Regions from separate parts of the Effusibacillus lacus genome, predicted to be linked through region 2. Evidence: a T-box and tRNA genes for the amino acid it is inferred to sense, from the RefSeq annotation. Region 2 holds a T-box; the other holds one or more tRNA genes.
What was found. The T-box of region 2 lies ahead of pheS (phenylalanine--tRNA ligase subunit alpha). A T-box ahead of a tRNA ligase gene usually reads a tRNA of that ligase, here a tRNA-Phe.
Positions count from the first base shown of each region.

Region 1: it encodes a tRNA-Phe, which carries the amino acid that the T-box ahead of pheS (phenylalanine--tRNA ligase subunit alpha) is inferred to sense. The anticodon was not compared.

Region 1 covers NZ_BDUF01000014.1:72,709-88,650, forward strand. The annotation lists gene yycI (two-component system regulatory protein YycI) at 1-681, opposite strand, end outside; gene yycH (two-component system activity regulator YycH) at 686-1,957, opposite strand; gene EFBL_RS03710 (ATP-binding protein) at 1,959-3,722, opposite strand; gene yycF (response regulator YycF) at 3,728-4,414, opposite strand; gene EFBL_RS20445 (hypothetical protein) at 4,655-4,831, shown strand; gene EFBL_RS03720 (hypothetical protein) at 4,828-5,364, shown strand; tRNA gene EFBL_RS03725 (tRNA-Phe) at 5,428-5,503, opposite strand; gene EFBL_RS03730 (AMP-dependent synthetase/ligase) at 5,611-7,416, opposite strand; tRNA gene EFBL_RS03735 (tRNA-Asp) at 8,002-8,078, opposite strand; tRNA gene EFBL_RS03740 (tRNA-Glu) at 8,153-8,227, opposite strand; tRNA gene EFBL_RS03745 (tRNA-Lys) at 8,235-8,310, opposite strand; gene EFBL_RS03750 (adenylosuccinate synthase) at 8,503-9,786, opposite strand; gene dnaB (replicative DNA helicase) at 10,005-11,348, opposite strand; gene lonC (Lon family ATP-dependent protease) at 11,369-13,306, opposite strand; gene rplI (50S ribosomal protein L9) at 13,310-13,753, opposite strand; gene EFBL_RS20450 (MazG-like family protein) at 13,851-14,171, opposite strand; gene EFBL_RS20245 (hypothetical protein) at 14,356-14,538, opposite strand; gene EFBL_RS03775 (dipeptidase) at 14,613-15,942, shown strand, end outside.
Region 2 covers NZ_BDUF01000060.1:38,096-54,037, reverse strand. The annotation lists gene EFBL_RS12130 (CvpA family protein) at 113-646, opposite strand; gene zapA (cell division protein ZapA) at 661-927, opposite strand; gene pheT (phenylalanine--tRNA ligase subunit beta) at 1,039-3,471, opposite strand; gene pheS (phenylalanine--tRNA ligase subunit alpha) at 3,483-4,520, opposite strand; T-box leader at 5,006-5,291, opposite strand; gene EFBL_RS12110 (DUF2512 family protein) at 5,413-5,784, opposite strand; gene EFBL_RS12105 (permease) at 5,821-6,732, opposite strand; gene EFBL_RS12100 (TIGR03943 family putative permease subunit) at 6,735-7,595, opposite strand; gene EFBL_RS12095 (TrmH family RNA methyltransferase) at 7,713-8,525, opposite strand; gene EFBL_RS12090 (potassium channel family protein) at 8,558-9,208, opposite strand; gene EFBL_RS12085 (TrkH family potassium uptake protein) at 9,222-10,565, opposite strand; gene EFBL_RS12080 (putative bifunctional diguanylate cyclase/phosphodiesterase) at 10,828-12,612, opposite strand; gene EFBL_RS12075 (STAS domain-containing protein) at 12,671-12,973, opposite strand; gene EFBL_RS21895 (methyl-accepting chemotaxis protein) at 12,970-13,299, opposite strand; gene EFBL_RS12065 (ATP-binding protein) at 13,306-13,794, opposite strand; gene EFBL_RS12060 (SpoIIE family protein phosphatase) at 13,833-15,230, opposite strand; gene EFBL_RS12055 (EAL domain-containing protein) at 15,263-15,942, opposite strand, start outside.

The DNA.
Region 1 (15,942 bases), on a different contig from region 2:
ACGGATCTCATGTATGACCCTATTATCGGTTCTCTTCTCCGATTTGTCCATCTTCTCGGACAGGGATCGCAGAGCGTGAATGGCCGATATCACCTGTTTTTTGCTGCCGCCTTCGCCTGTTACGTCCAATGCCACCTGATGATAGCGCATCACTTTGCCGTTCTGTACAATCACTTCCAATGGGGCGGAGAAAAACGGGTATCCGTTATGGACCTGAAGATAGAGGAGGGACCCGGAACCTTTTCCGTCCTGGATTTTCCGGTCATATTGGTAAACTTCCTTCGGCCAGATCTTGGCAGCAAGCTGGGAAAGCAATTTGTCGCCCCCCTTCTCCTCTTCCATTGGGACAGTCAGATTCAGACTCGACACTCCAACGCTTACTCGCCCCGGACCTTTATACTGAAGAGTGTCCACTTCCCCGATACGCTTTTCCCACTCTTTCTCCGGAGTCGCAAGATAGCGAACCTGCAGGAACCCCAACTCTGGAGTTTGCTTGGGAGGGTCGGTGCGAAGCTCCCAATTCTGGGAGGCCAGTTGGTCCCGGACCTCGGCCAGTTGTTCGGCAAAGGACTGAACATAGCTTGCCTGCTCGGTCCTCATTTTCCAGTACTGATACCCCAGGACGAGATCCAGAAGCAGAAATGTCAAGATGAGATAAGTCTTCGCACGGCTCCAGTCCACCTGCTCACTCTCCCCTTTCCTGCCAGTTCTTGCCGGTCCGGGCATCCAGCAGCCTTATCGGAAGCTTCTCGTGCTGCACCACCCATACGGGTTGCAGCCGGACCTGTCTCCCCTCTTCCTGGACTGCATATGCCAGGAAGATGTCAATGGCACCTTCCCTTGCTGCAGCGGGAGGAGGCAAGATCTCCACGGTCTCTTCCTTTGTTTCCGCCCCGATGTACCGAATGTTGCGCTGCATTTCCATGACCTCATTGCCCTTTAGATCCACTTGAATTCCCGTATCGCGGGGAAGCACCGGTATTCCGTTTCGATACTCGGTGAACAGATATTGCCGGCTGTCCTCGCCCCAACTGGCATGCAGACGGCCGATATAATCGCCCTGCATGCCACCGTGCTCGTTTATGAACGCTACCGCCCGTTGAAAGGAATTGTCCATGTTGGCTGTTTTCGATTGTTTGTCAAAGGGCAGCGTATTGGTGTACCGGATGGTCCTGGAGGTGATTTGGACCGTCCGGTTTCCGTCCGTGACAATCAGCGACCCGTCCCGCTCCTGGATTCTCCGGGTAAGAGTGGGATCGACAAAGAAGGTCCGCCCCAGGGAATCCGCCGGAAGTGTTGCCCATTCGCCTCTGATCACCGGAATCTTGGTTTTCTCATTTAAGACAAGAAACGATTTTGGGTTGCCAGGCTGCTCCACATATTTCGGCAGACTGCCCCATTGGGCCAGTTGGTCGAACAGTCGGGTCTGGCTCCCCAGTTTTCCGCGAAACAGGGGCTGTGAATCGTTCATAAAGACGATATAGCCAACCCCGGCTGTGTCCCGATAGACCGTAATGGATGTCACTTTCATCTGGATGCGGTTGGTTTCCAACAGTTTCAGAATTTGCGAGACTTGCTCTTCATTCAGGGCAAACCCGAATTCAAATTCCAGATACGGGCCCGTACGAATCCCTTGGTTCATCGGTTCCGGAAAGACGACCGCTTCCATTTCCCGTACGGCTGACATCCGCAGTTCGTTCCATGCCTTTTCATAGAGATCGGTAAAGGGGCCTGCAATCCGGTAGGTCTTGTCCTCAAGACGAGCCTGAATCCGGACCGGAAGGAGCATTTCTTCCGCACTTCTGCCAATGCCAAATGCAGGATTGGGAAGAAAACCTCCCTGATCAAGGGATTCAAACACAGGCGTATTGTTCCATAGGCCAACCGACAACACGATTGACAGTGTTACAAGAAAAGCAAGCAAACCGGTTTTGAAAGATTCCATACGTTTGTGCATCTTAAGCGGCCCCCTCCTTCACACGGGGAAGGGTAAAGGTAACAGTTGTTCCCTTGTCGACCACACTTTCGATCCAGATGCTTCCGCCGTGAGCCTCTATGATCTGTTTGGCAATGGAGAGTCCCAAACCGGTACCGCCCAATTTTCTCGAACGGGCTTTGTCGACCCGATAGAAACGCTCAAAGATCCGGGGGAGATCCTTTGCGGGGATTCCAATGCCGGAATCTATTACCTTTACTTCGATCAGCTCCTGTTTGGCAGTTGCGACCAGCCGGATAATGCCTTGAGCAGGTGTGTGTTTGATCGCGTTTGTCACCAGGTTGTCAAGCACCTGGTCCAATTTGTCCGGATCTGCCGCCACCAAGGGAAGTGTGGAGGGTGCCTCCACAAACATGGAAATCTCCTGCTGGCGACATTGAAACGCAAACCGGTCGGCCACATCATCAAGGATCTGTACCAGATTGATATTTTGAAACGTCCACTGCATCTTGCCCGCATCCAGCCGGGACAGCTGCAACAATTCGGTGACCATGCGCACCATTCGCTCCGTCTCGTTTTGAATCACCTGCAGGAACCTTGTCCGCAGGACAGGTTCCTCGGCAGCTCCATCGTTAAGAGCTTCCAGGTAACTTTTGATGGTGGTAAGCGGTGTCCGGATCTCGTGGGACACATTGGCAACAAAATCGCGGCGTGCCTGTTCTTCCCGTTCTTTCTCTGTGATGTCCCGGATCACAATGACAAAGCGGGTAGTTCCTTTCTCTCCCCGGATAGGGGACGCATACGCCTGGAGAATGCTTCCTTTGGGTCCGCGAAAGTGCATCTCCCGTCCGGCCATTAGCGGCAGGGGGGTATTCGGATCTTCTTCCATCATTAACAATTGGGTAATCGGAAGACCTACCGGATCGTCCTCGCATCCGAGCAGTTGCTTGGCAGCCGGATTGATCAGGACGATTTGATTGGAGGAATCCACTGCAATCACCCCATCACTCAGGTGCGTCAGGATCGCCTCCAGTTTCTCCCGTTCCTGTTCGTTCTCATCAAGCGCCCCTTTTAACCGGTACACCAGGTAGTTGAACGTCTCCCCCAATTGCCCGATCTCATCATCGTTTCGTACCTGCACCACCTGATTGAAGTCTCCCCTTGCCATCGCTTTTGCTTTCTTCGTGATCTCCACGATAGGGTTTGTGATGGTGCGGGCCAATGCGACCCCCAGGATGGCGGTTAACACAAGAGCAATCAGAAGACCGGTGTAAAACATCATGTTGAGTTCCTTGATGGTCTTATAGATTTTGCTCATGGGAGCCACCATGTAGACGGCTCCGATCACTTCCGTTTCGTTCTTGATCGGGATGGCCAGAAACGTGTACCGTTGGCCTGATTGCGCATCTTCCCGAATCACTTCGTCCTTGCTGCCCAGCAGAGCCCGGGTCACTTCTGTCCGCAAACGTTTTTGACCAATGGTTGACTTGTCACCGGAAGTGGCCAGAATCGTTCCGTTTTTGTTCAGGACATAGACCTCCGATTCCGAGGCAAAGGAAGTGATCAGGTTGTCAATATCTTTTATCGTCTCCGGAGTCATGTCTTTCTCCATATAACGCTGCAGCTGTGCAGACAGGAATCGGGCCTGTGTGTTGATGGTTGTCGAAAAATTTCCAAGGAAATAGGAGTTCACCGACCGGATGAAATATACCCCGATCAATTGCATCGCAAACAGGATCAACAGCAAGTAGATCAACACCAGTTTCCCGCGAATGCTTCGGAACAAGCGATCTACCTCCTCATACAATATCCGACCCCGCGGCGGGTTAGAATGTACTCGGGATTGCTGGGGTCCGTCTCGATTTTTTCCCGCAATCGCCGGATGGTCACATCCACTGTCCGGATATCGCCCAGGTAATCAAATCCCCACACTTCATGCAGCAAATGTTCCCGGGTCATCACTTTCCCCGGGAAACGGGCCAGGTAGGCCAGCAGTTCAAACTCCCTGTGGGTCAGGTCTACAAGTTCTTCTTTCTTGTACACCTGATAGGTGGAGGTGTCGATCACCAATTCCCCAATAGTATAGCGAGGCTTGGTGAAGGCAATGGGTTCTGCATATTGCCGGCGCAGGTTGGCTTTCACACGGGCCACGAGTTCCCTGGAAGAGAAGGGCTTCGTGACATAATCGTCCGCCCCTATCTCCAGACCGAGTACTTTGTCAATCTCTGAATCCCGCGCTGTCAGGAAGATGATCGGCACATCCAGAAAGGAACGGATCTCCTGGCAGATCTGAAAACCATCTTTCTTGGGCAGCATCACGTCCAGCAAAATCAGGTCCGGTTTCTCGGCGTTGGCCAGTTCTACCGCTTCTTCTCCGTCATTGGCAAGACATACCTCGTAGCCCTCTTTTTCCAAAGTAAACTTCAATATATCAGCAATCGGCAGTTCGTCTTCCACCACCAGAATTTTGTGATTCACACTTGTCACCCTTTCTTGGCATTCCTACCCTCTTATGTACTTCCATTGCGGGTCCAAAATTCCTTCATCCAGAAAACTTTGGCATTTCAAGGACACAAATGGAAAGGTTCATCTACAAGTTCTCCGCTTCAGCATAGGAAGTCGCTGTCTGGCAACACTAATAGAGGGGAAAAATTGGCTTTTCTTAGCCACGACACCTGGTCTGGCATGCATGGGATAGACAAACGAGGTGATACCGATATGGAACACGAACCTGATGTGCAAGCGGTATTTGAGAAGCAGCGTCTGGAACTGCTCAAATATAAGGATCGCCTGCCGCGCAGCATCGAGCCGGATGAAGCGGAAGCAAGAGGTCAACACTTGGCGGATACACTCGAAGCCCACTTTGACTTGGGGAAGGAGGAACAAAGGCAATGACCGATATGAAAAAGACCAACAACAATAACGAACAGCAGCAGGGTCAGGTGCAAACCTTACGAATGCAAAGTACTGACGGACGGAATAACCAGATGCCGCAGGACGAAGTGCAGCAAACCATAAGTCAGACGCTGCAGGATCGCTCGGATGAGTTTGACCCCAAGAAGGAACAGGCAATCCTGGCCTCCTTTGCCGATCCCGATGTTGCACAGAAAGCATCCAACGAATTGAAGAAAATGGGGATCAACACCGTGCAAATTGATCGTGTATCCCCGTACCCCGGGCAGCCGACGCAAAATCTCAGGAACCCCATAACCGGAAACATTCCGTCTCTTGGGGAGCTGACTTTAGGGATGGATGCCATTTCCAGCCGGGATGCCGGGGTACTGATGGCGGCGGATCCTTCTGCCAGCGGATACGCCACTACAGCGGATGACGTATCCGGGGAGGACATTCTGCTTACGGCCGTCGTTCCCAAAGACAAGGTGGAGCAGGCAGTTCAGGTAATCCGCTCCCATGGCGGCCATACATAGGAAAAAAAGAAGCGAGCCGAATCGGCTCGCTTCTTTGACTTATGTGTATTGTCCCAAATGAAATGGTGGCTCGGGACGGAATCGAACCGCCGACACGAGGATTTTCAGTCCTCTGCTCTACCGACTGAGCTACCGAGCCACAACGCTATTTACTATACTTGACAAGCGCATCAATGTCAATCGTTTTTGGCTTGTACATTATGGCAGACACACCAACCCCTTGCGGGGCTGGTGTGTTGTACGAGCTTAGATTTGCAGATGGCCGGTGTCATGGCTGGGATGTGTGTGTCCCTGTCCGTCCTGGATGGGGACATAGTTGGTTCCGTTGTACATTTCTTCGATCAGATGGCCATATTTTTGCAGAACCGTCTTGTTGCGAACCTTCATCGTGGGAGTCAGTTCCTCCCCCTCCAGTGTCAACTCGTTCGACAGAATGACCGCCCGTTTGGGTTTCTCGAAGTCAGCAAACGGCTCCGAATACTTAATCACTTCCTGGCGAAGCAGCTCCCGGATCTTCGGATGGCTTACCCATTTGCCTTGATCGTCTCCCAGTTGCAGTTCATCCGCGACGGATTTTAAGGCGAGAAAGTCGGGAACGATCAAGCAGGTGACATATTGTCTTTTATCTCCGATCAAAACGGTCTGTGAGATGTAAGGGCTAAGGGATATGGAGTTTTCCACCGGCCATGGAGCCACATTTTTTCCGGTGGCCAGAACGATGATGTTTTTTTTGCGATCCACAATCTTTACGTACCCATTGTCGATTTCGGCGATGTCTCCCGTTTGCAGCCAACCGTCCGGGGTAATCGTCTTGGCGGTTTCTTCCGGATTCTTGTAATAGCCCATCATGACGTTTGGTCCTCTCACCAACAGTTCCCCATCTTCCGCCAATTTGATTTCCACTCCGGGAATGGGGACTCCTACCGTTCCTCTACGCAGCTTGCCAAACGGGTTCGTGCATATAACGGGGGATGCCTCCGTCATTCCATACCCTTCATAACAATCAATGCCCGCCTTCCCGAAGAATTCGGAGATGTCGGCCGCCAACCCGGCACCGCCTGACACGATGAATCGGAGATTTCCGCCCAAGCCTTGTCTTACTTTTTCATAAATGAGCCGGTCCACGATTCGATAGGCCAACCCTGAGCGTGTTTCATTGGCCAGACCCCGTTCCAGTACCTTCCTTATCAGCTTCGGGGATTGTTCCACTCTTCCGTGGATACGGGCATAGACTTTTTCCAGTAATCTGGGGACGGTGCAGAATACAGTGGGACGTATCTCCTGCAGATTGACTTGAATGGTTTCGATGCTTTCGGCATAGGCAATGGTTGCCCCCGATGATAAGATGGCGTACTGGCCGACGGTTCGTTCGAAAATGTGGGATAAAGGAAGATAGGACAAAGCGATATCAGTCGGATGAATGGGTAAGCAGGACAAGCTGGCGCGGATGTTGGAAGTGATGTTGGAGTGGGAAAGCATGACGCCCTTGGGAGTTCCGGAAGTGCCTGAGGTGTGTACGATTGTCGCCAACTGGCTTTCCGGGATGGCGGCATAATCAGGTCGGCCCAGAGTGCCCTCCTGCTTCATGCCAAGCTTCAGCACGTCCTTGAAGGGTAAGATGCGGTCGGCACACTCATCTGCACAGTCTGTTTCCGGTTGAATAAGAATTGCGCATTTCAGTTTATCGGGCCAGATTTGAAGAATTTTGCCAAGTTGTGTCTGGTCCTGCACTATTAAATATTCCACGTCGGCATTTCGCAGAATAAACTCAACCTGAGGTGAAGGCAGTGTCGGGTAGATGGGAGTCACCACCGCACCCAATGACAGAACAGCATAGTCACTGATGGCCCATTGCGGGCAATTGTTGGAGAGAAGACCCACTTTATCGCCCTCTTTGACCCCAAGCGATTTTAGTCCGATCGCGAAGTATTGAATCTCATTCCAAAATTCGGCATAGGTAATGGAGTGCCATTGTCCATCTTGCTTGTTTCGGAGACATTCCTTGCTTGGATTGGCTCTGACTGCCTCATGCAGCATTTCCACAAGATTCATACGGTGCCTCCCTTTTTCTGTATTCTATCTATATATATTTCGACTGATGTGTTTGAATCCCCTCCGGATGCGACTGGTTCGATGACTCGTTCATTCCGTCGCCTCGTTCAGGTAGTCATCGGCGGTTCCCAAAGATCAGTGGGATTTCTCCATGTCTGGATTTTTTTACATAATGTACCTGCTGTGAAGTCTGATTTCAGGCTTATTTTTAATTTTTGGGGTGTCATGTCAAGAACAGAACTGATTTTCAGGCTTATTCAAGGGATTTTCGAGGTGTACAAGTAAGAAATGACATTTAGGACTGAAAACCAGTCCTATTTCTGGAGTACCTTTGATTCCATAAAAATAAGACTGAATTCCAGCCTATTACTGCTCAGACGAACCCGGACGTATTACAACAAATTATCTCATGCGTGTTTTCATCTGTCAGTAAACCAAATGAGAAAAGGTACCCATGAAGGGTACCTTTTCTCATTTGGCGGAGCTGACGGTATGCGGCAGTCAAGCTGCCGGCTGCGATGTGTCGCTCCCGAAGCGCAGCTCCGACGAACCCAGGTTTCTCGAATCCCTGACGGAATTTCAAAGTGGCGGAGCTGACGGGATTCGAACCCGCGGTCTCCCGCGTGACAGGCGGGCATGTTAGGCCACTACACCACAGCTCCAAAACACCCCATAAAGTGACGCGAAACGTTGTAGCGTATTCCGGGTACTTTATGGGAACCCTCGAAATATAATCTGGTGACCCCAAGGGGATTCGAACCCCTGTTACCGCCGTGAAAGGGCGGTGTCTTAACCACTTGACCATGGGGCCAGGAAACTGGTGAGCCATGATGGACTCGAACCATCGACACCCTGATTAAAAGTCAGGTGCTCTACCGACTGAGCTAATGGCTCTCAAACTCGCCGCTCTCTCGCATCAGAACCGCCGTCATCGCGGCGACAAGAAAAATCATAACACGAAGCAACTTTTAAAAGCAACCCTTTTTCTATGATTTTTTGATAGGAAATTCTGGAGGAATAGCCATGCAAAAAGCCAGTCAATCAAGCCTGCAAAAACAGCACCCGAAGGTGCCGTATGCGTTCTGATCAGTAAATATCGGTTACAGGAACTGTCTGTTCCCGGTTGGGACCAATCGAGAAAATCGCCAACGGAACACCGGTCACTTCGGCTATTTTTTCAATATACGCACGGGTATTGGCCGGAAGATCTTCGTAGGAACGAACTCCCGTAATATCTTCGTCCCATCCCGGCAGCGTTTCATAGACCGGCTCACACTTGGCCAACACTTTCAGACTTGTCGGAAACTCCTTCAGGATCTCCCCGTTGTGCCTGTATGCGGTACAAATCTTCAGTTCCTTCAGTCCCGTCAGGATATCCAGTCGGGTGATGGCCATTCCATCAAGGCCCGAAACTCGGCGAGCGTGCCGGACAACCAGCGAGTCAAACCATCCGACACGGCGCGGACGTCCGGTGGTGGTACCGTATTCGCGTCCCGTCTCCCGGATGAATTGCCCGGTCTCATCCAGCAGTTCCGTTGGGAACGGGCCGTCTCCTACACGGGTACTATATGCTTTTACCACACCGATAACCTTATCAATCTTGGTAGGACCAACACCAGCCCCGATGCAAACGCCGCCGGCAACCGGATTTGATGATGTAACGTAAGGGTAGGTTCCCTGATCGATATCAAGCATCGACGCTTGCGCACCTTCAAACAGCACGTCTTTGCCTGCATCAATCGCTTCGTTCAACACAACGGAGGTGTCGGTCACATAGGGGCGTATCACTTCCGCATATCCCAGGTACTCCCGGTAAACCGCTTCGTAGTCAAACCCTTCCGCTCCGTAAAGCTTATCGAACACACGATTTTTCTCTTCCAGATTGCGCTTCAATTTGGCTGCGAACTCTTCCGGATCCAGCAGATCAATTATGCGGATACCCACCCTGGCAGCTTTGTCCATGTATGCGGGACCGATCCCTTTTCTGGTGGTGCCGATTTTGTTGCTGCCTTTGCTTTCTTCTTCCAGTTCGTCCAGTTTGATATGATAAGGCATCACAACATGCGCCCGATCTGAAATACGCAGGTTGTCCGCAGACACCCCGTTGTTCTTCAAATATGTAAGTTCATCCACCAGCGCTTTCGGATTGACGACCATGCCGTTGCCGATCACGCAGATTTTTTCAGGATAAAAAATACCGGATGGAATGAGGTGAAGCTTAAATTCCTTGCCCTGAATCGAGATGGTATGACCGGCGTTGTTTCCCCCTTGGTAACGGGCAACCACTCCCGCCTTTTCCGCCAAAAAGTCGGTAATTTTGCCTTTTCCTTCATCGCCCCACTGGGTACCTACAACCACTAAGGTTGCCATACGGCAACACCTCCATATGAATACATTCCCCGAGACCAAGTGTGACCATGCACCTAATCCCACTAAGTGAGTGTAACAGGAACTGGCGAAATCGTCAAGACAAAACACGAACGTTTAAATTTAATGTTATAGTATTTGTTCGTATTTGCAATTCGCAGTGGAAATACTCCAAAACAAAAAACCGGAACAGCATTGCATCCTGTTCCAGTCTTATAGAATCAGACCCCAGCAGCTTCCCGCTCGAGGGAGACGAATTTGTTGAAATTCTTCAGGAACACCAACTCCACTTTGCCCGTCGGGCCGTTTCTCTGCTTAGCGATCAGAATCTCGATAATGTTCTTTTTCTCCGAATCCGGGTCGTAGTAATCGTCCCGGTACAGAAAGGCCACAATATCGGCATCCTGTTCGATGGAGCCCGATTCCCTCAGGTCGGACAGCATCGGTCGTTTGTCCTGGCGCTGCTCGACCGAACGGCTGAGCTGCGATAAGGCGATCACCGGCACGTTCAATTCACGGGCAATCAGCTTCAGCGTCCGGGAGATTTCGGAGATCTCCTGCTGCCGGTTGTCTCCCTTGCCTCTTCCCTGGATCAACTGCAGGTAGTCAATCAGAATCATCCCGAGCCCATGTTCCTGCTGCAGTCTCCGGCATTTGGAACGTATGTCCGCCACCGTGATGCCTGGCGTATCGTCAATAAAAATCGGCGCTTCTGCCAATGTGCTTACTGCCATGGTCAATTTCGGCCAATCGTCGTCATCCAAATACCCGGTCCGCATTTTCCCCGCGTCAATGGTGGCTTCCGCACAGAGGATCCGCTGAACCAGCTGTTCCTTGGACATCTCGAGGGAGAAGATGGCTACGGGCACCTTGGAGCGAACAGCCACATTCTGGGCAATATTCAGGGAAAAGGCGGTCTTCCCCACAGACGGACGGGCTGCCACGATAATCAGATCCGATTTCTGGAACCCGGAAGTAATCCGGTCCAGATCCGGGTACCCGGTCGGAACCCCCGTGACTCCCCCCTTGTTGGAAAAGAGGAATTCAATCCGTTCAAATGTGGCGAGCAGGATGTCCTTGATCGGGGTAAACCCGCGGGCGATCTTCTCATTGGTCAACTCCGCAATGCGGCGCTCCGCATCATCGATCAAGCCCACCACATCGTCCGTTCCTTCATAACCGGAAGCGGCAATTTGAGTAGCCACCCTGATCAAGCGTCGAACGACCGCTTTCTCCTTGACGATGGCCGCATAGTAATCCGCGTTGGCAGCAGTAGGTACCGTATTGGCCAATGTAGCCAGATAGGAAACGCCACCGACTTCTTCAATCACACCCAGATTCTGCAGATGGGCAGTCAGGGTTACAATGTCAACCGGTTCTCCCCGCTCCGCCACTTCGATCATGCTTTCAAAGATCTTCTGGTGGCTCGACCGGTAGAAATCTTCCGGCTTCAGGATTTCGGTCACGGTCATGAGCGTGTCCGGTTCAATCAGAACCGCGCCCAGGACCGCCTGTTCCGCTTCAATATTCTGCGGAGGCACCCGCTCCATCAGTTTGTCATCCATGCAGCGTCCTCCTTTGAAGACTAGCTGACTTTCTCCGATTTATCCGGAAAGACAAGCTCCAATACGTCGTCAATAGTTTCGACCACGGTCACCTGTATTCCTGTAGTATCATTCGGCACATCCCGTTCGTTTTCCTTCGGGACCAATACATGGGTAAGACCCGCCTGCTTGGCGCCGAAGATTTTCTCCCGAATGCCGCCAACCGGCTTGATCCGTCCCTGAATGGAAATCTCGCCTGTAATGCCAATCCACTGCGGAAGTGCCCGACCCGTAACGGCTGAGTACACCGCCAGGAAGATCGCCACTCCGGCAGAAGGTCCGTCAATTCTTCCTCCGCCGACCGCATTGACATGCACATCATAATCGCCTAGATCCTGGCCTGTCATGCGGCGAAATACGGCAGCCGCATTGAAGACCGAATCCTTCGCCATGGAACCTGCGGTGTCATTAAATCGCAGCCTTCCTTTCCCCTTTTCGCTTGCAGGAAACGCGACCGATTCGATCTCAATGACAGAACCAAGGTATCCGGCAACGCCAAGACCGTTAACGCGCCCAACCTCCAAACTGTTATGGTTTTGTTGGCGAACATAAGGGTGCAACCGGCTCATTTGCAGGACTTCTTCCACGTCCTTCAGTGAGATTTGCTCCGATGGCTGGCCGGATTTGCCTTCTTTGTATTTCATGAGGCCATAGGCGTCCACCAGAACGTTAACCGCTTTCCGTCCTTCAATCGTATAGCGTGCAATCAGTTCGGGAACGCCCTGCTCAACGGATACCTTGAGACGGTTTGCCGCCCCTACAATGATGTCTTCCACCTGTTCCGGCACAAGCGGTTCAAAGAACACTTCCGCGCAGCGGGAACGAAGGGCCGGATTGATTTCGTGCGGCTCCCGGGTAGTGGCGCCAATCAGAATAAAGTCCGCAGGTGCGCCTTCCTCAAACAACTTTTTGATATATTTGGGAACGTTCGGATCCTCCGGGTCGTAATAGGGAGAATCAAACTGGACCCGCTTGTCCTCAAGCACCTTTAACAGTTTGTTTTGCAGAACCGGATCCAGTTCCCCAATTTCATCTATAAACAGAACGCCCCCGTGAGCATCGGTCACGAGACCTGTCTTCGGTTCCGGGATGGCCGTGTCGGCAAGATCCTTGCGCGCGCCTTGGTAAATCGGGTCATGAACCGATCCCAGCAAAGGATTCGTTATATCCCGGGGATCCCAACGCAGCGTGGTTCCATCCACTTCCACGAAGGGGGCATCTTCCGCAAACGGCGTGGTGGCCAACTTGGCTGCTTCTTTTAACGCTAAACGGGCCGCAGTCGTCTTCCCTACACCCGGCGGGCCATAGATAATCACATGTTGCGGGAACGGGGAAGCCAATTTTGAGATAAGTGACTGAACACCCTGTTCCTGTCCCACAATATCCTTGAGAGATTGCGGACGAACCAGCTCCAGAGTGGAACGGGACAAGTGGATGTGCTCCAACTTCTCCAGCTTGGCATACTTCTTCAGAGTCTGGGCGTTTTCCGGGCCTGACTTCTCCTTGACCAGCTGGGTGCGGATTTCCTGCATGTATTCTTCATGCCGTTCCTGCATCTTCTCATTGACTTTCGCCTCGATTTCCGCTTCCACAGAGCGGCGCGCCAGCATATCTGCAAGCGCTTCCTCCACTTCCTGCAGAATCTCCGGAATCTGTTCAGGCTCCGGCCGTTCTTCAATGTTCGGGTTTTCAAACACGATTCTTTGCAGGGCAATCACACGGTCGGTCAAGTCGGGGGAACGCATCAGATTGAGCGCTTCCAGCTTACCCGCCCGCAGCACCAATTTGTCTGCGCCGTGGATGCTGCTTAATATGCCAAAAAGCGCTGTCACCTGGCGACGGAGCGCTTCTTCGTTTTCAAGTTTCTTGTGCAGTGTACTGTTCGGTATCAGATTCAGTTTTTCCAATAACTTCTTCATGTGTTACTCCGCTTGTACATGAATGCGCAAGTCTGCAGACACTTCCGGATGAAGTTTGACCTGAACCACGGTCGTACCCAATGCCTTAATCGGTTCTTCCAGATGAATCTTGCGCTTGTCCACTTTTACTTTCATCGCTTCCAATGCATCGGCAATCTGCTTGCTGGTGATCGATCCGAACACGCGACCGCTTTCGCCCGCTTTGGTCTTGAGGGAGACGACAGTCTGCTCAAGGATTGCTTTCAGCTTCTTTGCTTCTTCCAGTTCTTCCTGGGCTCTTTTCTCAGCTGCCTTGTTTTGCGCTTGCAGTCTGTTCAGGTTTGCGGCGTTTGCTTCTGCCGCCAGCCCCTTTTTCAACAGAACATTCCGGGCGTATGCGTCCGCAACCTCCTTGATTTCTCCTTTTTTGCCTTGTCCTTTTACATCTTGAAGAAAAATCACTTTCATGACAAACCCTCCTGCCTACTCCTCCATATACTTGTTATACCATGAATCTGCGACCGACGTATTCAGGTAAAATAAGTTGCGATTGGAAATCCTTTTACTACTGTGGTTTCTTCTGCTGGAAATGCTGCTCCAGGATCATCAGATCCTCCTTCCAGATTTCATATTCGTTCTCCATCCCTGCGTTGCAGCGAATCCGGTCACGTATCAGGTCATCAAACTGCGAATAGCGCAGTCCGAGACGCCTGGCCAATACGTAACACAGAACCACGAGATTGGCCAGACACTCTTTCAGAAGGATCTCGCTTCCCCGGTGAAAGCCGCGAAAGAGACCTGCCAGACTGTCCGTCAACTCACACTTCAACCATTCAATCAGCTTGATGTTTTTCGCAATGTCCAGCTTCTCCCCCATATCATGCATAAAACATCCCCTCCACAATTGTCTAATCCTTCCACATGGTTGAGGCAATCTCCTGCATAAAAAAAGGAAACCCCACCAAGAACGCCGCCCATGGCCGTCCAACATAAGAGCCACATCCATGTGGCATGTTCGACACTGGCATGTCCATGTGCGTCGCAAAGCGGGGTCAAGTCTTGGTCCCGACTTACGGGCCTCCGTAATAGTCTCTTTGTGCAGCCGCCTCATCGTGCGAAGTCACATCTCCCAATACGCCGGGATTTACAGTCTCTTGGAGATCGTCTCCAAATTGTTCCAACCGTCCCGGTTTTCGTGGGGGCCGGTCCGGGTGGCGTGTGTTGGGTGCATTATTCGTTCCTCGGTCTGACATGCTGCTCACCTCCATGGGTAGTTTGCCCCGATTTGTGGTAAAATCGAGGCAGACTTTTGACGAGGGGGATCGTTATGAGTGAGCGTTATCAACAATATTTTTCAGCAAATCGGGACCATCACCTGAATGAACTTAAGGAACTGCTGGCCATTCCCAGCATCAGTGCCCTTTCCGAACATAAAGGGGACATGCAGCGGGCCTCCCAGTGGATTGCCGATTCCCTGAAAAAAGCGGGAATGGACAATGTGCAAATCATGCCGACCAAAGGGCATCCGGTTGTATACGGAGAATGGTTGAAAGCGGAAGGAAAGCCAACCGTGTTGATTTACGGTCACTATGACGTCCAGCCTGTCGACCCGATGGAATTGTGGGACTCTCCCCCCTTTGAAGCGGTGATTCGCGACGAGAAAATCTATGCCAGAGGGTCAAGCGACGACAAAGGGCAAGTGCTCATGCATATAAAGGCACTGGAAGCGATTTTACATAATGAAGGCACACTGCCGCTCAATTTTAAATTTTGCATTGAAGGGGAAGAAGAAATTGCAAGTCCGCACCTGGCGGAATTTGTGGAAGAACACAAAGATCTGCTTGCCGCCAACGTACTTGTAATCTCCGATACCCCCATGCTGGAAAAAGGAAGACCTGCCATCTGCACGGGGTTGAGAGGTCTTTGCGGACTGCAGATCGATGTGAAGGGAGCCAAAAGTGATCTGCACTCCGGCCTTTACGGCGGTGCGGTGCAAAATCCGATTCATGCCCTCGTCCACATTCTCGATACAATGCGGAATCCGGATGGGCAGATCACCGTGGAAGGGTTTTATGACAAGGTGGTTCCGGTATCGGAGAGTGAACGGGAAGAGTACCGTGCACTGGGGATTGATGAGGAGAGGATCCGTCAGGAACTGGGAGTGCCGGCATTCTTCGGCGAGAAAGGGTATTCCTTGCTGGAACGGACCTGGATTCGCCCTACATTGGAAATTAATGGCATCTATGGAGGGTTTCAGGGAGAAGGGATCAAGACCGTGCTGCCGGCTGAAGCGCACGCAAAAGTGACTTGTCGTCTGGTACCCGATCAGAACCCGGACGAAATCCTGGAACTCATTCGCAAGCATGTGGAGAAACACACTCCTCCAGGTGTAACAGTATCCGTCAGCTTCTTTGACCGTGGACGCCCGTTTTCCACCCCTATAGACCATCCGGCCATTCAAGCTGCGGGACGGGCATATGAAAAAGTATACGGAGTGCCTGTTGCCTACAACCGGATGGGCGGATCGATCCCGGTCGTGGAGACGATGGGGCGCATCCTGGATACCCCCGTTGTCCTGATGGGCTTCGCTTTGCCAAGCGAAAACTTCCACGCGCCCAACGAGCATTTTCATCTGGAAAACTTCGACAAGGGTCTGT
Region 2 (15,942 bases):
CCCGAGCCCTTTGGTTTGAGCACCGCTATTTCATTCAGGGGCGGTTGGATTCAAGGTCTTTTCGGCAAAAAGACTGCTTCAGTCCTTGTCTGAAACAGTCACAAAGTTGGTGCTATCTTGCAAACAAAAGCTTGCTGAGTCCTGTGTTTAAAAATGCGGATGCAATTTGAGATTCCTGCAAAGCCGTATGAATGGTGTCGACGGGAACATACGCCCCCAAATTGACCAGAATGACCAACACCAACACTCCGATCAACAGGCCAAGAAGCAAGCCGGATATCCGATTGAGAAACGAAAGGCCGGGGAGTGATACAAAAAGGTCAACCACATGTCCCGCTAACCTGGTCAGAATCAAAACCACGAGAAAGACCAAAGCAAATGAAAGCATACCATACCCGGTTTGCCATAGGGTCTGAGTCATCACATTCCCTAACGGCCAATCCGTATTCCCCCCTGCTGCGGTTGAAGCGGATTCCCCCAGCACACTTTCAAGCCAAAGCGAGACATCGGAACTGAATGCTTTTGCAGCCCAATAAGCGGCGAATACCCCGACAAACCGGACAATCTGCATCACCAGACCGGTTGAATACCCGTTCCATGCAAAAAACATCAGAATGGCTATCAGAATCAGGTCAGCAACTGTCACAAATCGTATCTCCCTTAAGACCGTTCCTGGGAACGCTCCATCAGCTTCAACAACTCTTCGTATTCCTGGCGCAGACGCAAATATTCATCGGCAATATTGACCGCAGCCAATACTGCAAGCCGATTCAGATCCAACCGGGGATTCGACTGTGCAATTTCACGCATCTTGTCATCCACAAGGCCGGCTACCAGCCTCATGTGTTGAACGGATGCCCTGCCCCTTAATTGGTACTCGTGACCGTATATGTCAACACGAATTCGATTATTGTCCTCTTTCTGCAAGGGCTCGCCCCCTTTGACTCCGTCTCTATTATGTTCGCTTCAGAAAGAGTAAACTCCTGCAACAGAAGGATCCATCACGGTGAGGCGCAGGGATCCCGGAAATCCATCGAATTAGGCCCGGAGTTCGGCTTGGAAACCTTGCTTGAGCGCCTCCACCACGCGATTGTGACGCGCCTGAACCTCTTCATCCGTCAACGTTCTGTCTTCAGCCCGGTATACAATCGAGAAAGCAACCGACTTCTTGCCAGCCTCCACCTGTTCCCCTTGGTAGACATCAAACAGGCGGACTTCCTCCAGAAGATCCCCCGCAGACTCACGAATGGTCAGCTCCAGCGAGCCCGCCGGCACATCCAAAGGCACCACTACGGCAATATCCCGTTCAATGGCGGGGAATTTCGGGAGCGGCCGGAACTCGATTTTCCGTTGGGCCGTTTCATAAAGTGCTTGGAAATCCAGCTCAAAATAAAATGTTTCCTTCAAATCCCATGCTTCCTGAACGGCAGGATGGAGAGCTCCAAGAAACCCAATGGCCACTCCTTTGCTTTCCACCAGGGCAGTCCGGCCCGGATGCATACCCGTTTCGGATGCCGGTGCGTATTTGGGGTTTGGAATGCCCAAACAAACAAGCAGTGTTTCCACTATCCCCTTGACTGTGTAGAAATCGACCTTTCTGCCCTTCTCTCCAACCGCCAGCGGACCGAATGACCCTGTGACAATCCCTGCAACTTTCAGAACTTCTTCCGGCTGCTCCACCGCAGGCAGTTGTTTTGGGAAAAAGACGGTTCCCAGTTCGAACAGGGCCAGATCCATATTTTTACGATTCAGATTGTACTGGACCACTTCCACCAAACTTGGCAGCAGTGTCGTACGAAGCACTTTCCGATCATCCGACATCGGGAGGGCCAACGGCAACTGCTTCCTGAGCGCCGAATTCTCGTCCACCCCCAACGGCTCAAGCCACGTCGGATTGGTAAAGCTGTAGGTCATCACTTCGGACAATCCCATTCCAGTCAAGAGTTCCCGAACGGTCCGGCGCAATCTTTGTTTGTCGGTCAGGCCCCCTTGGGACAACACCCCCTGCGGCATGGTGGTGCCAATCTTGTCATACCCGTGCAGCCTTGCCACTTCTTCAATCAAGTCGATTTCCCGTGTAATGTCAGGTCTCCGGGAGGGGACAACCACTTCCAAATTGTCCTCATCCTTCCTCGATGATGCAAACCCCAACCTTGCAAGGAGATCCTCGATTGTTGCGATCTCAAGATCTGATCCAATCACCTGGTTGGTTCGACTCACGCGAAGTCCAATTGTCTGCTCGTGAACCGGATGGGAAACCACTGCTGAAGGTGCTCCCACAATCTGACCGCCTCCCAGTTCGGCAATCAAACTCGCAGCTCTAAGCAGCGCGTCCTGCATGATGGCAGGATCTATTCCCTTCTCAAAACGCAATTGCGCTTCTGAACGGAGCCCCAGTTTTTTACCCGTTTGACGGATGGTGCCAGGATCAAAATAGGCCGATTCAAGCACAATGTCTGTCGTCGAGTCACGCACCTCCGAGTTTTCTCCGCCCATGACTCCGGCAAGTCCCACAGCCCGTTTCGGATCTGCGATCACGAGCATCGACGAATCCAGTTTCCGTTCCTGACCGTCCAGGGTTACCAGCAATTCATTGTCTTCCGCCTGCCTCACCACAATCGTTGACTCGGTGATTTCGGACAGGTCAAATGCATGCAGCGGCTGGCCGTACTCAAACATCACATAATTGGTCACATCCACAATATTGTTGATTGGACGGACTCCCACAGCCAGCAAGCGCATCCGCATCCACAAAGGGGATTGTTTCACCTGAATTCCTTTGACGACTTGGGCCGAGTATTGAATACAGTTGGCCGATTCGATGCGAACCTTGACAGGTGATTCGCCATTACCCGCATTAGGTGTGCGAACGGCTTCCTCAAACCTGGGTTTCTTGCCGAGCAGCGCAGCCACTTCGTAGGCCACGCCCCGATAGCTCAAACAATCTGCCCGGTTCGGAGTCAGTTCCAGTTCCATTACCACATCATCAAGACCCAGTACATTCAGGATGGACTCCCCGACAGGAGCATCTTCAGGAAGGATATAGAGGCCTTCCGTCTGCTCTTTCGGCAGCAATCGGGTATCCATCCCCAATTCGCTTGCGGAACATAGCATCCCTTGGGACTCCACATCACGCAATTTGGCCCGTTTGATTTTGACCCCGCCCGGCAGTTCGGCTCCTACGACCGCACAGGGAACTTTCTGGCCGGGTTTTACGTTGGGTGCCCCGCATACAATCTGCAGCTTATCCGGCCCGCCCGCATCCACAGTGCAGACCCGCAAACGGTCCGCGTTTGGATGCGGTTCCGTGTGCAGCACATGACCGACTACTACATCCTTGATTCCCTTGTTTAAAGGCTCAATCACCTCAACGGGGATTCCGTGGTTGGTCAGGAGTTCCCCCAATTGTTCAGGGGTCATGTCAGGACCCAGGTCTATATATTCTTTCAGCCAATTATAAGATATTTTCATGATCGTCCCTCCTACCCGCGATTCGCGAATTGCTTCAGGAAGCGAGTGTCATTCACATAGAAGTGACGGATGTCGTCCACGCCGTACTTCAGCATGGCAATCCGCTCAATTCCCATACCGAATGCGAATCCGGTGTATTCCTCCGAGTCGTAACCCGCCATTTCAAGCACCCTGGGATGCACCATGCCGGCTCCCAGAATCTCGATCCATCCGGTATGTTTGCAGAGTCGGCATCCGTCCCCGTGGCACACATAGCAACTTACGTCCACTTCAGTGCTTGGTTCGGTGAACGGGAAGTAACTGGGGCGCAGACGAATCTGCTGTTCCGGTCCAAACATGCGGCGGGCAAATGTCAGCAGGATCCCTTTCAGATCGCTCATCCGGATATTGCGGTCCACCACCAGTCCTTCAATCTGGGTGAATGCATGGGAATGGGTCGCATCATCGTCATCCCTCCTGTATACCCGGCCAGGGGCAATAATTCGAACCGGAACGGCCCCTTTCTTCGCCTCAAGGGTGCGAACTTGGATGCCCGAGGTATGGGTTCTCATCAACAGTTCGTCGGTAATGTAAAATGTGTCCTGCATATCACGGGCAGAGTGATTTTTTGGCATATTTAACGCTTCGAAATTGTAATAGTCCGTTTCCACTTCAGGACCTTCCGCGATTTCAAATCCCAGGCCGAGGAAAATGTCCTCAATTTGTTGGATGACCCGGGTCAAGGGATGAAGTGTACCCACTGGCACCGTTCTCCCAGGCAAGGTCACGTCGATCGACTCCGATTGCAATTTCTGCTCCAATGCTTCCCTCTTGAATTGCCGCTCCTTGGCTTCATAAGCCCGCTCCAGCGCCCCTCTCACTTCATTCACCAGTTGACCGATAACCGGGCGCTCTTCTGGGGTCAATTGGCCCATTCCCCGCATAATGGAAGTGAATTCACTCTTCTTGCCCAAGTACTGCACTTTCCATTCGTTCAATTCATTCTGGTCGGAACACTTGGCCAACTCGGCCAGTGCCTTGTCTTTAAGCTCTTGCAGTTGTTCTCTCATGTCGATCCTCCTCGGTATTGCACTTAACAAGTGTTACATTCAACCAAGGGCTCCCACCGCCCGGAACTGCAACCGCCATCGGTGTCGTTATTTCATCACTCCGGGGGATCTGGACCCGCATTGAGGCACTAGGTGCCGTTATTCCTCCATTCCAGGTGGTCTGGCTCCGAATAGCGGCGCTCTGTGCCGTTATTCCTCCATTCCAGGTGATCTGACTCCGAATAGCGGTACTCTGTGCCGTTGAGTCAGCAGGTAGTTCACAATAGCGGCACTGGGGGCCGTTAAGTCAGCAGGTGGTTCACAATAGCGGCACTGGGGGCCGTTAAGTCAGCAGGTGGTTCACAATAACGGTACTCCGTGCCGTTATTTCCTCATCCCAAGCAGATTAACGAATTAACTCACCTGAATGCTGCCGTTGTTTAGACCCACACAAGGAAAAAAGATATTCCTTTCATTACCATAAAAAACAAAAAAACCCCTCGTCCGAAAGGGACGAAAGGTTCGATTCCAATCCGCGGTACCACCCTGATTAAGCAGACTGCCAGCACAAAATGCCTCTGCTTCGCTTCCTTCGGATAACGGGAATTCCCGGCCCGCCCTACAGGTGACGACTTTCACCGCAACATTTGGATGGCTAGGTTTAAGTGGCAACGTTCAGGCGGCAGCTACGGAGTGAACTTCCGGACAGTGTTCCTTAAAGATGCTTTCAGTCTACGGCATCTTCTCCCTGAAAGGCCCTGCTGTTCGTACTCTCTCCTGCATCGCTGTTCACAGTCATAAGTTTGCTACTTAGTATAGTACAGTCCGGCATGGAACGCAAGCCTCGGTAACTTGTTTGGTAACGTGTTGATAAGTGGCGTGTTTGATTGGGCATGTTTGACAAGTGGCCTGTTCAAGGGCTTGTCTCCCGCTTTCCCGTTGACTCCACAAATTTTGCGTGAAAAAAAATTTCCACACCAGCCACGATGAATCCTGTGATAATTGCAAAAGTCCAGGTGACACGCAAACCCGGAAACAGAAAATTGGCCAGATACACAACCAACGTCGCCATTGCAAAATCGGATGAGATGGCCACGATCTGATTGGTCATCCGGGGGAGAAACAGATCGGCCACGTATCCGACAATGGTTATGACTGTCCCCAACAACACGGCTTGCAGCAAGTTCATGACTCCAAACAAGGGAAAAAACAGACCCACAAACAATACAGCTGCAACCGTTCCGAGCCATTTTACGAGAAATGAGCCGATATGGCCGTACCGCACGGAATCATGCACCTCCTATGCGGTAGCTTGCCCGAATTACCTGGTATTAACCCAGATTCCAAAAGCAAAAGTCAGCAAGAAAGCCACGACAAATGTGATGACTACGAAAGATTTCGGGAACACTCGCGGCAGCAGAAGTATGTTTCGGATGTCGATGATCTGTCCGATTACCAGGAACCCCAGGAGCCCCCCATTTGTTGTGAGGCCCGCCAGGGAGCGGGCGACAAACCCATCGGCTGTAGAACACAATGACAACAGGGTGGCAAGACCCATCATAGCTAATACCGACCCTACCGGATGTTCTCCTATAGGTGAAAGTACTGCAGCAGGAACATAGGTCTGCAGGATCGCCGCAACGAAAGCGCTGATGACAACAAAACCCATTATCTCAAAAAACTCCGTCACCGTATGATTCGTAACCAAACCAAACACTTTCCGGAACGAACGATGGGTTCGGATCTCTATGGCTGCGGCCGTTTCTGTCAAGGGCAAAGTGACAGGGGATTCCTTGGAAACGTCTTCCGATTCCTTCCTTCGACGTTCCATCATCAGCAGCATCCAGCCAATGACTACTGCGATCCCAAACGTCGCCCCGGAACGGGCCCACATCATCGAGGCAGTCATGCCAAAGGCAACGTACGTGGACAGCATCGTAATCGGATTCAGCACGGGGGCCGCCAATGTAAACGACATGGCAACTGAGGCGGGAACCCCTTTTCGCATCAAGCTCCGGACTACCGGAACAGCCCCACAATCGCACACAGGTACAAACATTCCCAGAAACGTCGATGCAACCACTGCCAACGGCTTGTTTTTCGGGAGAAACCGCAGCATTTTTTCTTCGGTCACAAACTCATGAATCAGGGAAGAGAGAATCACACCCAGCAGAATGAACGGCAACGATTCAAGGACTATGGACAGAAAAATCGTTTGTGCTGACTGCCACATAATCAGTTGCCTCCCGCCGGGTTAAACCCAAATGGGTAAATGTACGGATCCTTGGGTTCTTCTATGATTTTGATTTCATGCGCCACCAGTACGGGCTTCTCTTCATACCCGTAGTACCAGCTGACCGGCACTTCTTCATCAATCTCTGGCGCTTTGCGGGTGGACAGGGTCGCATCAACCTCTACCCATGTGTCGTTCGGATATTTGCCAGCGTCCTGTGCTTCCACAGTCAATCCGACAGCCAGGACATCCGCGGCGCAATGAACCATCACATAGCGCACCAGAATCATCCGGTTTTCCGGCCAGCCGACAGGATGGTAAACAAACCCTATGTATCGGTATCTTTGATTAAAGTAATGCTCCGGGGCAATCAAGATGTTGTTCATCACTTCATACATGGTGACTTCCGAACCTGGTTCCGGCTTTGGCGGAAGCGGCATCCCCTCCACTTTGACTCTTGGCACAGAGGCCAGATCCACTGTTTTCACATTGGCCGGTTTGGGATTCATACCGCTGTTTAGCATAGCCGTTCCAAGGGATTGGGTGGGAACGGCAAGTCCAAGGATCACAGGCAGCAGCAGCACTCCCCACAGAATCCCGGGTTTGTCCTGATGATCATGGCCGTGACTGTGATTAGGATCATGCTCACACGAACAGTCATGATCTTTCGTTTTGACGTTCATCCAAACGTATATCGCCATAATGATCAGAACACCTGTTGAAATTTGAAGCAGCAAAGTAATGTGAGGAGCCACCAGTTTGCGGATCTCCCCCGTCCATAACAATTTCAACAACAGGACAACAAAAACGGTCAAGATCATGGCTTGCAGGAATCGCCCAATATTCAGGTTCAATCGATCCATTAGACACAAATCTCCTTGCAAACGTCTTCCCTTTAAACTTCAACAACCAGCCTAACAATCCTTTCTGCTAAAGAAAAGAAAAAACGCCTGAGGAAATCGTATCCACAGGCGAAGCAGTTATTGTTTGGTCAACCTTTGCCTCAGAGCTTCGTACAAAATCACACTGGATGCCACGGCCGCATTGAGGGACTCGGCTTTCCCCGGCATCGGCAGGGAAATCCACATGTCAATCATATGTCGAATTTCCTCGGAAATACCGTGCGCTTCAGAACCGATCACGATTGCGGCCGAACCTGACAGGTCGCTGGCGAAATGAGGGGATACTGCGTCGGTCGAAGTGCCTGTGACAGTCACCCTGTGTTGTTTCAATATGGGCAAAATGTCTGTCAACCGAACTTCCATAACAGGCAGATGGAACAGAGACCCCATGGTGGCGCGAACCACTTTCGGGTTATACAGATCCACGCTGCCTTCGCCGACGAACACACCATCTGCCCCCACAGCATCAGCGGAGCGGATCATTGTGCCAAGGTTTCCAGGGTCTTGGATATTGTCCAGCACCAGATACAGAGGTGTCTCCCGTCTGGAAATCAGCCCTTCCGGGTCATGGTGGAACTGATGTCCCACCGCAATCACCCCCTGGGGAGATTTGGTGTCTGACAGATGGTCAATGACCGCCTGTGTCACATGTATCAGTTCAATATTCAAGGAGTTCGCCAAATTCACAATCCGGTCCAACCGTCCTGTGGGCAGAAGCTCCTCCAGAACCAAAACGGTTTCCAGCGGGGCATCCGATTCCAGTGCATCTTCCACAAGCCGGATCCCTTCAATCAAAAATCGACCCGTCCTGTCCCGGAACTTCTTCTGATTCAGCGAAGCCCATTCCTTAACCCGATCGTTGCGGGTGGAGGTGATACGATCCAACTCCATCAACCTTTCCCTATGTAATGGCAGTCCATTTTTTATGCTTGTTCTTCCAACTCCTGCAGGTTGTCGTTCTTGCCGACCACCACCAGTATATCCCCTTGCTTAATCCTGTCATGGGCCATTGGGGAGATATTGATCTCATCACCGGTTTTGATTGCCATCACCGTGCAGCCGAACTTCCGGCGGATATCCGATTCGGCCAGAGTCTTCCCGACCATTTTTTCGTTGGCTACAATTTCAACCATGCTGTACTCCGGTGACAGTTCGATATAGTCCAGAATGTTGGGGGAGATCAGGTTATGGGCCACCCGGACTCCCATGTCTCGCTCCGGATATACCACTTTGTCAGCGCCGATTTTATGCAGAACCTTGCCGTGCAGTTCGTTTTGAGCTTTGACTACAATCTGTTTCACGCCCTGCTCTTTCAAGATCAGGGTGGTGAGGATCGATGCCTGAATATCCGCGCCGATTGCCACCACTACGACGTCAAAATTACGGATTCCCAGAGCCTTCAGCACATTCTCATCCGTTGAATCAGCAGTCACTGCGTGTGTTACAAAATCCACCGCATCCTGGACCCGGTCTTCATCCGAATCGATTCCCAACACCTCATATCCCATTTCATAAAGTGTTTTGGCAACACTGGTTCCAAACCGGCCCATGCCGATAATGGCGTATTGTTTCATCAAAGCAACCTCCTCAACCTACAAACAATTTCTCTTCCGGGTACTTGATCATCGCTTTTTGCTGTGCGCGCAGGGTCAGGGCCAGAGCCAGCGTGACGGGTCCCACCCGTCCTGCAAACATCATCAGCATTACAATAATTCGACCAAAGGGCGTCAATTCCGGTGTCAGATTCGTCGACAACCCCACTGTTCCAAATGCCGATGTGGCTTCAAACAACAACCTGATAAACTCCTTGTCTTCCGTCAGCGTCAAGGCAAAAGTGACTGTTACAAGCAAAATTGCCGAGATGACAGCCACCGCAAACGACTTATGGACGGTTCTCGGGTCCAGACGCTTTCGAAACGCAACTGTAGATTCTTTACCGGTAAGGATTGAAATGACATAAAGCAGGATCACGATGGTAGTGACAGTTTTGATGCCCCCACCGGTTGAACCTGGTGATGCGCCAATAAACATCAACAGGATGGTCCAAAGCAAGGAAGCATCGGTCAGAGAACCGTAATCGATTGTTGCATACCCCGCAGTCCTTGCGGTTGTTGACGCAAACATGGCGGCCAGAAGCTTTTCATTCCATGCCAAAGGCCCCAGTGTTTTCGGGTTGTTCATTTCGAGCAGATAATAGCCGATGGCTCCCGCAATTAGCAAGGTCGCGGTCATGGTAAGCACCAGCTTGGTATGTAGCGACAATTTCTCCGGCCGGGGCGCTTTCCAAACATCCACCATTACGGTAAAACCCAGACCTCCTAAAATAATGAGAATCATGACCACAATATTGACTGTCGGGTCTGTAACATAACCGGTCAAGCTTCTAAAATTGCCGAACAAATCGAAGCCCGCATTGCAGAAGGAGGAGATGGCATGGAAGATTCCGTAATAGATCGCACGATCCACGGGCATGTCCATGGAAAACCGAAACGCCAGAATGGCTGCAAAAAACAGCTCAATGGCAACCGTGATCAACACGATATTTCTGGCGAGGCGAATGACACCCTCCAGGGAGTTGACATTCAAAGCTTCCTGTATGACCAGCCTCTCCCGCAGCCCGATCCGTCTGCCGGTAAAAATAATGATAAATGTGGTGACCGTCATGAACCCAAGCCCCCCGATCTGGATCAGGGACAGGATGACCAATTGGCCGAACAGATTAAATTGGGTCAAAGTATCGACCACAACTAAACCCGTTACACAGGTAGCCGAGGTGGCCGTAAACAGCGCATCCAGAAAATTCAATCCCTCGCCGCTGTTAGAGGCAAAAGGAAGGCTCAGCAGAACTCCCCCGATCAGGATTAACGTCGCAAAACCGCCTGTCAGGATACGTGCGGGAGTAAACCATTTTTCCAAAGTCGTTTTCGCCATGAGGTTCCTCCTTGGTTCAATCGGGAAGCACACCTTGTAGAATGCCCAATATGGGAAATAATGAAACTAGCATACTCTTAACCCATTGAAGAAGCGACCCCTGGATTGGCTGTTTTTTGCAAATGAAAATTGACAAAAACTCCGTTTTTGAGGGTTTACCCTTCTCTTTCTTATTTAAGCAAAATTTTCCGCAATTACACATAATAATATCCGGTGGTGTCTGGATACCACCGGAAGCTGTTAGTGGTTTGGGCCGGCAATCCTATGCATTATTGTCCCGCAGCAACTCTTCAAATTTCTTTGCAGACAAAGGTTTGCTGAAAAAATACCCTTGTATGATGTCACACTGACACGAGCTTAAAAATTCGAACTGAGCCTCATTCTCTACACCTTCCGCGACCACTTCCAATTTTAACGTGTGGGCGAGAGCGATTACCGCTGCAACAATCGCCGCGTCATCCGAATTCGTGACTACGTCCTGAACCAGTGACTGATCGATTTTAATCGTATCAATCGGGAATTTTTTCAGATACATGAGAGAAGAATATCCGGCTCCGAAGTCGTCGATTGAAATGCGAACCCCCAACATCTGCAAGTTATGAAGAGTATCGATAATCTGTTCGAGATTATGCAGGGTGATGCTTTCGGAAATCTCCAGCTCCAGACAATTGGGAGCAAGTCCCGTTTCCTGCAATGCAGACACCACTGTCGCCACCAATTCGTCCTGGCGTAATTGCCGCACCGAGAGATTTACGCAGACTCGGTCAAGGGACAAATTTGCTTCCTGCCACTCCTTCATCTGCTTACAGGCTGTACGAAGCACCCATTCCCCGATTTGGGTGATCAATCCCGTCTCTTCCGCCAATGGGATAAATTCTGCCGGGGAGACCGGTCCCAATTCGGGATGCTGCCAGCGTATCAGGGCTTCGGCACCGACAATCCGACCGTCAAACGAGCCGACCAGCGGCTGGTAGCAGACTGTCAGTTCCTCCCGATCCACCGCCCTGTGCAAGTCGGTTTCCATCGCCAGTTTTTCCACCGCTTTCGCGTTCATGTCCGGTGTGTAAAACTGGTAGTGGTTGCCCCCTCTTTCCTTGGCGCGGTACATGGCCGCATCAGCGTTTTTGATAAGAGTTTCGATATCTGTGCCGTCAACTGGGTACAGGCTGATGCCAATGCTTGTATTCACGAAAAATTCATGGCCATCCAACACAAACGGCGGGAATAGGGCGTTGATGATCTTTCTCGCCACTTTGGCGGCATCCTTTTCTTCCGCAATATCGGGTATGATAACTGTAAATTCGTCGCCCCCCAACCGGGACAGCGTGTCGCCCTCGCGCAGGCATCCGGTGAGCCGTTCGGCTACGGCCTTCAGCAAAAGATCGCCAACTGCATGACCCAACGAGTCGTTAATGACTTTGAAACGATCCAGATCCAAAAATAAGACAGCCACCATTTGCCGGTTCCGGTTTGCATGGACCAACGCCTGGCTGAGACGGTCATGAAACAGCAGGCGATTCGGCAGACCGGTCAGACTGTCGTGATATGCGTGATACTTGATTTGCTCCTCATAACGCTTGCGTTCCGTAATGTCACTGAACACGGCGGCGTAATAAAGAGTTTTGCCGGATTCGTCCTTAATGGCGGAAATGGTTACCAGTTGAAGGTAAATTTCCCCATTTTTACGACGGTTCCAGATTTCTCCGCGCCAGTGTCCGCATTCATGGATGCAGGCCCACATGTTGACATAAAATTCGGCGTCATGTTTCCCTGAGTTCAAAATCCGCGGGTTTTTTCCAATGACTTCTTCAGGGCTGTATCCCGTTACCATGGAAAAAGCCGGATTCACCAACAGGATGGTGCCTTTTGCATCCGTAACCATGACCCCTTCCAGCGTGCTTTCAAACACGTCCGCCACCAGTCGCAGATGTTCATCCGACTGCTTGCTGCGGTTTTTTTCTGCAGCTTCCCGTTGGGCCTCAATCTGCTTCTGCAATTGTTTTAATTCCGCAATCAGTTGTTCCTTGCTTTTCATTTGATCTTCCATTCGGAACCCTCCCCCCGGCGGGATTCGGAAAATCCGTTTCGATCCGACGCATCTCGAATTACTGGATTTCAAAGACTTTCGTCAGTCTCGTCAATTCAAACAGTTCTTTGACGGTGCCTGCAAGACCTTTGATCACCACGCCACCCTTGTTTTGCAGAGCTCTCTTCTGCAGAGCCACCAGTACCCCCAAACCGGAACTGTCGATATAGTCGACATCCGACATATCGATGACGAAACGCCTTAGCCCTCTTTCCACGTGTTCCAAAAGCCTTTCCCGGAGCACCGTGGCTTCCCCCACATAAATACTTCCCGTAAGGATGACAATAACCTGATCATTGGTGACTTTGATATCCTTGATCATAATCCGCTCCCCTTTCTCACCCTGTTAAAGCTTAAAAGTTTCAACGGCGGTTTTGTGTTCAGTTGCCATCGCACTCGATTCCAGGGAGGCCGCCGCAATTGTTTCCACAGCGGCAGACGTTTCTTGGGTGGATGCCGCCACTTCTTCCGAACTGGCCGCCGTAGCTTCAATATTGCTGGCGTCCCCCCCTCTTCCACCTCGATGCGGCTTTGCTGCATGGCCTGAACCGCATTCGCGGAACTTCCCAGTATTTTTTGAACAAGCCCGGTTACCTCGGACGCGTCCTGGTTGGACTGTTCGGCCAATTGGCGAACTTCGTCCGCCACCTCACTTTAGGACTTTTCAGAGGCGGCGTTCTGTGCGAAACCGCATGTGTCCCCGGCAGTTGTCGTAATTTTTTTGACAAGCAGGACCTGGTTGCCCTTCGCATTGAACCTGATTGCATCAGCGGCACATTTCATAATGAACAATCCGCGGTCCGATTCTTTCAGCAGATCGCTGTCTGACAAATAGTCTTCGAGAGCGGCTCGTCGGAAATTGTTCAATTTCAGCAGCGCTTCTTTTACTGGAAACCCCGGACCTGGATCTTTGACTCTGACAATCAGTCGTTTCCCGTGAAAAACCTCCAGCTTGAGGGTTACGGATCCCCCGTTTCCAGCGACACCATGCTTGAAAGCATTGTTCACAGCTTCGTTTACGGCAACCACTATCAAAGAATTGCCATCAGATAAAGTTTGTTTGATATACTCTCCAACGAAGGATCTGACCTGTTGAAAGCCCTCATAATCGTTGAATGTGAATGCAACGATTGACTTTTTCATTGAGTCACCACTCCCGTCAGGTGTATGACTTCCACATGTCATGCCAGTTTGATGCAGACGGCTGTTGCATCGTCACTTGCTCTTTTGGATAACTGCTCAAGCATACTGACGCTCGCTGAGAAATCCGTAAACCTTTGATCGTTTTGCACCGGCAGCAGATCGAGCAAACCGTCGCTCATGAAAAAGAAAGAATCCCCCGACCGGTATGGGAATACATGTCTCTCGTACTCCACATCCTCAAACAGGCCGACAAATGTGCCAGGCAGCTTCATCACTCTTTGGTTTTGCGAAGACAAAACCAGAAAGTGATTAATCCCTCCGGCAACGCATGTAAGCGTTTTTTGCGAAAAATCAATTTCAAAACAGATGACCGCCGCAAAAGAATCTTCCACAAAATAAGACATCGATTTCCTGTTCATCCAGGCCAGTTTTTTGTCCAGCGGCATGTTTCTCTCCGCAGCTTCGTTAAACAGCACTTTCAAGGCGGAATTTTGCAGGGCCGGCGCCAAACCGTGGCCCATCACATCGATCACGCAGCCGATCAGTACGTTTCTGTTTTTGTTCCACCTGAACTCGTACGAATCGCCGCTCAGGTAATAGGCGGGCCGGTAAATGGTCTTGAGCGTGATTCGCTCGTCCGCAATGTCCTGTGGCAAAAACTTCCTTTGAATGGTCCCTGTCAGAATCACGTCTTTTTCAAGCCGTTTCCGCTCCGTTATGTCACTGAATACTCCTATGTAGAATGTCACGTTGTCCGATGAGTCCTTAATGGCGTTTATGGTAAGGTTCTCCGCATAAATCTCACCGTTTTTGCGCCGGTTCCAGATCTCCCCCTTCCACTGGCCGGTCTCGCGGATGGAGGCCCACATGGTTTGATAGAAGGAACCCTCATGCCGGCCGGATTTCAAAAGCCTCGGAGTTTTGCCGACCACTTCTTCCGGACTGTAGCCGGTTATTATGGTAAAGGCCGGGTTGATTGACTGAATGATTCCGCGTTCGTCGGTAATCATTACTCCTTCGGTCAGATTTTCAAACATCTCTTCGGCAAGTTGCAGTTTGTCTCCCGCCAGCTTGCTCTCCGTAATGTCGCGCCAGATTGCAACAATCCCCTTGCGTCCGCCGTCAGGATGAAACACGGGCGTTTTGACCACGGAGAAAAACTGGAATGTCCCGTCCGGTTTCAAGACAACACGCTCGAAATTCCTGGTTTCGGCTGCTCTCCATGTTTGTTCGTCGGTATCCTGACAGGCAAGCAGCATCTCGTGAAAAATATTCTGCGGGTCGCAGATCTCCGAAGCCCTTTTCCCCCTGTAACCGACTTTTTCAAGCTGAAAGAAGCGCAAAGCGGCCTCATTGACCTCCAACCACCGTCCTCTTCCGTCTTTTAAAATCACCATATCCGGCAGAGCATTAACCATAATACGCAGCCGTTCCATCTCAGTCAACGCGCATTCACCCCCCGCCTCGTTCAGTCATTTGCACTCCCCCCCTTTGTTGACGCTGCCATCAGTCTTTCGAACGATGAGACCGGCACCGGTCGGCTGAACAGATACCCTTGCATTTCATCACACTTCTGTTTCAGCAGGAATGCTTGTTGAACAGGGGTTTCCACGCCTTCGGCAACGACTTTCAGATTCAGACTGTGCGCCAGTGTGATGATGGCCGTGACAATGGCTGCGTCGGATAGATTGGTGTCGATTTCTCGGACAAAAGAACGGTCAATTTTTAACGTGTCGATCGGAAACTTCTTCAGATAGCTGAGGGAAGAGTAGCCCGTTCCAAAATCGTCAATCGAAATTCGGACTCCCAGTGTTCTCAATTCATTGAGCGTGGCAATTGTCCGGTCCGCATTTTCCAAGGCGATGCTCTCGGTAATTTCCAGTTCCAGATATTCGGGATCCAGTCCCGTTTCGTGCAGCACCCGCGCCACCGTTGCCACCAAATCCGTTTGCCGGAACTGACGGGCTGACAGATTGACCGCCACCCGAAGAGGTGAAAAACCGGCTTGCTGCCAGGCTTTGTTTTGTTTGCATGCGGTGTGCAGAACCCACTCCCCAATCGGGATAATCAATCCCGTCTCCTCTGCCAGAGAAATAAATTCTGCCGGTGAAACCGTCCCCAAATCAGGGTGCTCCCATCGGATGAGGG